Regions from separate parts of the Streptomyces sp. NPDC101118 genome, predicted to be linked through region 1. Evidence: riboswitches for the same ligand, from Rfam matches in the RefSeq annotation. Region 1 holds a riboswitch; the other holds the start of a gene.

Region 1 (3,184 bases):
GCGGATCACGCCGGTCACCGTCTTGCCGTACAGCTTCTTCTCGCCGTACGCGCCGTACGCCGCCAGGACCTCCTTCTCCGGGTCGCCGACCAGGGTGACCTTCAGGTGCTCCTTCTCGCGGAACTTGGCCAGCTTCTCCGGCTTGTCCGGGGAGACGCCGATCACGTCGTAGCCGGCGCCCGCCAGCACGTCGAGGTTGTCGGTGAAGTCGCAGGCCTGCTTGGTGCAGCCGGGGGTCAGGGCGGCCGGGTAGAAGTACACGATCACCTTGCGGCCCTTGTGGTCGGCCAGCGAGACCTCGTTGCCGTCCGCGTCGGGCAGGGTGAAGGCGGGAGCCGTGTCGCCGGGCTGGAGTCGCTCGCTCATGTCCTCAAGTCTCCTCGGGAGGGGATCCGTACGGCACGAGCGTAAGCTGACAGACTGTCCACGTCGGACTACGCCCACCCACGACCATCACGGAGGCAGCGCGGTGTCGGATGTTAGGACCCCCGCCCAGATCGAGGCGGACATCATCCGCAGGCGCGAGCAGCTCGCGGAGACGCTCGACGAGATCGGCGTGCGCATGCACCCGCAGACGATCATCGGGGACGCCAGGGCCCGGGTGGCCTCGACGGTCGACGAGACGGCGGGCCGTGCCTTCGCCGCCGTGAACCGGGTGGTCATCGACCTCAAGGCCGGCCTGCGGCACGAGGACGGCGCCCCGCGCTTCGAGCGGGTCGTGCCGGTGGCGATGGTCGCCGTGGGTCTGATCGGTCTGCTCGCCGTCTCCGCGCGTCGCAGGCGCGGGTGACCCTGGGGGGCGCGGGGCGGGCGCGGGCAGGTAGGTTCGGTACGTGAGCGATAACCCCACCCACCACGACAAGCTGCCCATCCGGATGCTGCACGACCGCGTGCTGGTCCGGTCGGACTCGCCCGAGGGCGAGCGCCGTTCCGGCGGCGGCATCCTCATTCCGGCGACGGCTGCGGTGGGCAAGCGGCTGGCCTGGGCCGAGGTGGTCGCGGTCGGTCAGAACGTGAGGACCGTGGAGCCGGGCGACCGGGTGCTGTACGACCCCGAGGACCGTGCCGAGGTGGAGGTGCGGGGCGTGGCGTACGTGCTGATGCGCGAGCGGGACCTGCACGCGGTGGCCGCGGAGCGGCTGGAGGGGTCGGAGGACTCCACCGGCCTGTACCTGTAGACGGTTTTCCGAGGAAGGGCCGGTGACCTGGGTCACCGGTCCTTTTTTCGTGTTTTGCTACGGTGGTCTGGAACCCCGACGAGACGCGCCGTACCGGGTACGACAAGACGACGCACCCCGTTCCGCTCTCGTCCCGGAGGTGCCGTCATGGCCTGGGTTCTTCTTCTCGTCGCCGGTCTGCTCGAGGTCGGCTGGTCGGTCGGCATGAAGTACACGGAGGGGTTCACGCGGCTCTGGCCGAGCGTGTTCACCGGTGCCGGCATCGTGGCGAGCATGGTGTTGCTGTCGTACGCGGCGAAGTCGCTGCCGATCGGTACGGCGTACGGCGTGTGGGTGGGCATCGGTGCGGCCGGTGCGGCGGTGCTGGGCATGGTGGTGCTGGGTGAGCCGGTGACCGCCGCCCGGATCTTCTTCATCTGTCTGCTGCTGGTGGCTGTGGTGGGTCTGAAGGCGACCTCGGGTCACTAGTTCCGCCGCTGTCGGTGCCGCCGGGGCCTCCGGTGGTGGTGGTGCCGCCCGTGGTGGTGGTGCCGCCTCCGTCGGTGCCGGTGGTGGTGCCGCCGGTGGTTCCCGTGGTGGTGCCCCCCGTGGTGCCGGTGGTGGCGCCCTGGGTCCGGCCGCCTTCGTCGCCCCCGCCCGTGTTGCCCCCGTTGTTCCCGCCCTGGGTGCGTCCCTGGTCGCGGCCATGGTTCTGGCCTTCGGTCTGGCCCTGGGGGCGGCCGGGGCGCTCGCGGTCGGGGCCGCGGGTGCGGGTGGGCTCGGCGGGCGGTACGTACGCGGCGCCGGGCTGGAGTTCCAGGTCGAAGTCGACGGGGTCGGTGCCTTCCAGTGCGGCCGCGGTGTACGCGGCCCAGATGCGGGCGGGGTAGCCGCCGCCGTTGATGCGGGCCTCGCCGAGGGCGCCGTAGAGGGGCTGGAGGGTGCCGGCGTCGGGGTCCTGGCCCATGACGGCCACGACGGTGGCGAGCTCGGGGGTGTAGGCGGCGAACCAGGCGGCCTTGTCCTCCTCGGCGGTGCCGGTCTTGCCGGCGGCGGGGCGTCCTGCGGCGAGGGCGGCGGTGCCGGTGCCGCTCTCGACGACGCTCTGCAGCATGGAGGTGGTGGTGTCGGCGGCCTCGCGGGTGACGGCCTGGCGGGGGGTGCGGCGGGGGAGGGGGACGGAGTCGCCGTCCTTGGTGATCTTCTCGACGATGGTCCAGGGGGTGTGGCGGCCGTGGTCGGCGAGGGTGGCGTAGACCTGGGTCATGTCGAGGACGCTGGCCTGGAGGGTGCCGAGGGCCATGGCGGGTACGGCGTCGAAGGCGGGTACGTCCTTGGGCATCCCCATGTCGACGGCGGTCCTCTTGACCTTGGTGGGGCCGACGTCGACGGCCAGCTGTGCGTAGACGGTGTTGACGGAGTCGTTGGTGGCTTCGCGCACCGTGATGTCCCCGTAGGAGCGCTGGTCCTCGTTCTCGGGGGCGTAGGCGATGGCGGAGCCCTGGACGGGGCGCCGGTTGTCGCCGTTGTAGAGGGTGTTGGGGGTGATGCGGCGGCCGTCCTGGGTGGTGGATCCGTTCTGGACGGCGGCGGTGAAGACGAGGGGCTTGAAGGTGGAGCCGGGGGTGTAGTCGCGCCGGGTGGCGTTGTTGACGTACTGCCTGGTGTAGTCGATGCCGCCGTAGAGGGCGACGACCTTGCCGGTTGCGGGGTCGATGGAGGCGCCGCCGGCGCGGACGATGCGGTCTTTGGCGCGGTCGGGGTCGAGCTTGCTCATGAGCTGGTCGCGGACGGCTTCGACGAAGGCGGTCTGGCGCCGTTTGTCGATGGTGGTGGTGATGCGGTAGCCGCCGGCGGCGAGGTCGGTCTCGTCGATGACCTTGTTGGCGAGGAGGTGGTCCCGGATGGTTTCGACGAGGTAGCCGCGCTGTCCGGACATGCCGGAGGGGGCGCGGACCTTGCCGGGTTCGGGGAAGGTGGTGGCGGCGCGTTCCGCGGGGTCGAGCCACTTCTTCTTGACCATGCCG
Region 2 (3,184 bases), on a different contig from region 1:
TCACCACCCGGCCCTTCGAGAACTGGTCCCGCGGCGGCCTCCAGATGACCGGCAGCGTCTTCCTCCACTGCGACCACTCCGCGCCGGTGGACCTCATGCGCGAGCACGTCCACGACATCCTCCGCGACTGCCCCGCATGGGACGGCCGCGGCTGGGACGTCGCCGTCACCGAGACGACCCCCTCCACGATCGTCGTCCGGGCCATCGTCACGGCCAAGGACGCCGACGACCTGTGGACCGTCCGCTGCGCGGTGCGGGAACGCCTCGTCGCCTGGCTCTCCGAGAAGCACCCCCACGCCCTGCCGCGCCTCGCGGTGGCCCCGGCCCCCTCGCCGGACGGCGACGGCCCCCGCCGCCCGGCCTGGGACTGACGCCCGGACACGCCCCGTGTACGGGCGCGGACTCCGGGCACACGCGCGGCATGACCGTACCCAAGACCACAGTCCTCGTCCTGGACAGCGCCGAACCCGAGCTGCTGGCCCGCTTCTACGCCGAACTCCTCGGCGGCACCGCCGCGCCCGCCCCCGACGACGGGGACCTGCTCCTCGTCTCCGGCCCCGCCGGCGTGGTCCTCGGCGTCCGCCGCGACCCGCACCACGCCCCGCCGAGCTGGCCACTCCCCGAGGGTTCCCAGCAGGCCCACCTGCACATACTGGTCCCCGCACCGAGCCTGGACGACGCCGAGCGCGAGGCCGTGGCGCTCGGGGCCCGGCCGGTGGCCGCCGAGGACCCCGGCAGCGGGCCGGGCAGCCGTACCACCGTGCGCCGCTACGCAGACCCGGCGGGCCACGGGTTCGTCCTGTCCGCGGTCCGGCAGGCGGCCGTACCGGCCCAGTCCCGCCGCGGCTGAGGGGCGCGGCCACCGGGGCCGGCCCACCGGGCGGGTGGGCGGTCCCGGCGCCACCGGGCGGGCGGTGCGGTCCCGGCCCGGTCGCGCGGGTGAGCGTCCGCCGTCCCGGCCGCCCACGGCCGGCCCCTGCCGCCCTCCCGGGTGAGAAGGGTCACCGGCGGACCCCGGTCCCCGCGGTCCGTTGCTAGATTGTGCGGCGGCCCCACCCGAGGCCCCGGACGAGATGCGCCGTACCCGGTTACGCACGACGACGCGCCCCACGGCGCCGTCCCACCGGCAGGCGCCGTACCGCTGTCCGGCCCCGGGCAGCGTTCCCTCGTCGCACAGATGGGCCGACCACATGACCGTGCCGCTCACCCGCACCCTCTACACCACGACCGCGCACGCCTCCGGAGGACGCACCGGATCGGTCGTCACCGACGACGGACGGCTGGACGTCCGGCTGGCGCCGCCGCGCAAGAAGGTGCCGGGCACCACCAACCCCGAGCAGCTGTTCGCGGCCGGCTTCGCCGCGTGCTTCACCTCCGCACTGGCCGAGGTGGCCGGCGAGTTCGGTGCCGACGCGTCGGCCGCCCGCGTGCAGTGCGAGGTGCGGCTGGGCACCACGGACACGCCCGCGGGTTACGGCCTCGCCGTCGGCCTCACCGTCTCCGTGCCCGGCTGGGCGGCGGCGGACCTGCTGCCCCTGCTCCACCGCGCGGACGCGGTCTGCCCCTACTCGCAGGCGGTACGCGGCAACATCGACCTCTCGCTCCAGGCGCTCGACGGCGGCCCCGCCGATGCCTGAGCCGGCCGCCGCGCCCGGGCCGCCGGACGGAAGCCGGTACCCGGTCCCGGCCGGGACCCCGGCCCCCGGCGGGCCGGGCGTGCCGGTGCCGGAGCGGGGCGCATGGCTGCGGCGCGGGATCAGCCGCGACGGCGGACCCCTGCGCGAGGACGACGAGGTGGTCTGGCTGCAGGACGGCCGGTACTTCGCGGACAGCCGGGGCTTCGCCGGCACCACCGGCTTCGACGGCCGCCAGGTGCACTTCCACCACCTGACGGGGGAGCCCGGCGAGGACGCGGGCAGCTTCCGGTGGGAGGGCACGGACCTCGTCGAGTGGGGCACGAACCCGGACGGCAGCACCTTCCTCGAGGTCTGGACGCCGCTCCCCGACGCCGAGGGCGACAGCGGCTCCTGGACCGGCCCGGACCACCACGTCGTACGCGTCGGCGCGCACGTGGTCCACGTCGACTCCCGTACGGGCACGTACTGGCGGCTGTGACCCCCGGGCCCGCGGGGGAGCCGGGAGCCGCAGCGGCACCCGGCCCGGCCCCTCTCGGCCACCCGACGGCGCTTTCCGGACGGATCGGGCCGCTCCGGGCCCTCGCGGTGCCCAGGTGCGCGGAAGCGGGGCAGGCGCGGGGGCGGCGGTGACGCGCCGCCACCGCTGCGGGGGACAGGTACCGGACTTCCCCGTGGCGGCCGACCGGACCACGGAGGTAACGACCATGCGGATCACCGTCACGCGATCCGGGGGCTTCGCGGGTGTGGAGAAGGCCCGCGAGCTCGACACCTCGGGCCGCCGCGACGCGGCGCACTGGGAGGAGCTGGCCCTCAGGGCCCTGTCGGGCACCCCGGACGGCTTCCACTACCGGATCACCGTGGACGACCAGGTGCTCGACGTCGAGGACGGCTGCCTCTCCGAGGACCAGCGCAGGCTGATCCGCGCCGTGCTGGAGGAGGCGGCCTGACCGGACGTCAGTGGCCCGGCCGCCCACGGCGGCCGGGCCACTGACGGGAAACGCCGGCGGGCGTTCCGGCACCCCGAGGTGCCGGAACGCCCGCCGGTTTCCAGGATCGCGGTGCGGCGCGGTCAGAAGCGGCCCAGCGGGGCGTCGCCCCAGTAGCCGCCGACCTCCCGGTGGTACTCCGGGTCGCCCAGGTGCTTGTCGCGGACGAACTCCGGGGCCTCCTTGACCTGTTCCTTCGTCCGGTCGACGTAGACCTTCTCCTCCGCGGCGTCCACGCGGGTGATCGTGCCGGCGGGCAGGAGGACCTCCTTGCCGAAGATCCAGGGTCCGGTGTCGACGACGATCCAGGAGGCATCGGTCTCGTACGAGTGCTTGTCGACCTTGCCGATGGTGCCGTCGACGGCCTCCACCTTGTAGCCCGTCAGATCGGTGCCCTCCAGGCTGCCGACGGAGAGGCGGTAGACCCAGATGTTCTCGGTCATGGGAGCAACTTCCTTTCTCGGCGATTCCTCGGGGGCGACGGCCGGCCGGTCCGGGTCCGGACCGGGGCCGGCGGCGTCGCCACGGAGCTCGCCTGCCCCGGTTCCGGGGTTTGACTCA

What was found. A riboswitch is a leader RNA that binds a small molecule or an ion and turns the genes downstream of it on or off. The one in region 1 is predicted to bind guanidine.
Region 2: another riboswitch for guanidine. It lies ahead of ACIQUQ_RS05260 (Ohr family peroxiredoxin); the one in region 1 lies ahead of ACIQUQ_RS24540 (DMT family transporter).

The regions. Positions count from the first base shown of each region.
Region 1 is NZ_JBIVZG010000016.1:123,316-126,499, forward strand. It holds gene bcp (thioredoxin-dependent thiol peroxidase) at 1-366, opposite strand, end outside; gene ACIQUQ_RS24530 (DUF3618 domain-containing protein) at 470-790, shown strand; gene ACIQUQ_RS24535 (co-chaperone GroES) at 876-1,178, shown strand; guanidine-III (ykkC-III) riboswitch at 1,232-1,295, shown strand; gene ACIQUQ_RS24540 (DMT family transporter) at 1,326-1,646, shown strand; gene ACIQUQ_RS24545 (transglycosylase domain-containing protein) at 1,591-3,184, opposite strand, start outside.
Region 2 is NZ_JBIVZG010000002.1:508,857-512,040, forward strand. It holds gene ACIQUQ_RS05250 (mechanosensitive ion channel family protein) at 1-371, shown strand, start outside; gene ACIQUQ_RS05255 (VOC family protein) at 422-850, shown strand; guanidine-III (ykkC-III) riboswitch at 1,046-1,107, shown strand; gene ACIQUQ_RS05260 (Ohr family peroxiredoxin) at 1,191-1,637, shown strand; gene ACIQUQ_RS05265 (hypothetical protein) at 1,630-2,115, shown strand; gene ACIQUQ_RS05270 (protealysin inhibitor emfourin) at 2,342-2,584, shown strand; gene ACIQUQ_RS05275 (PRC-barrel domain-containing protein) at 2,707-3,066, opposite strand; gene ACIQUQ_RS05280 (helix-turn-helix transcriptional regulator) at 3,182-3,184, opposite strand, start outside.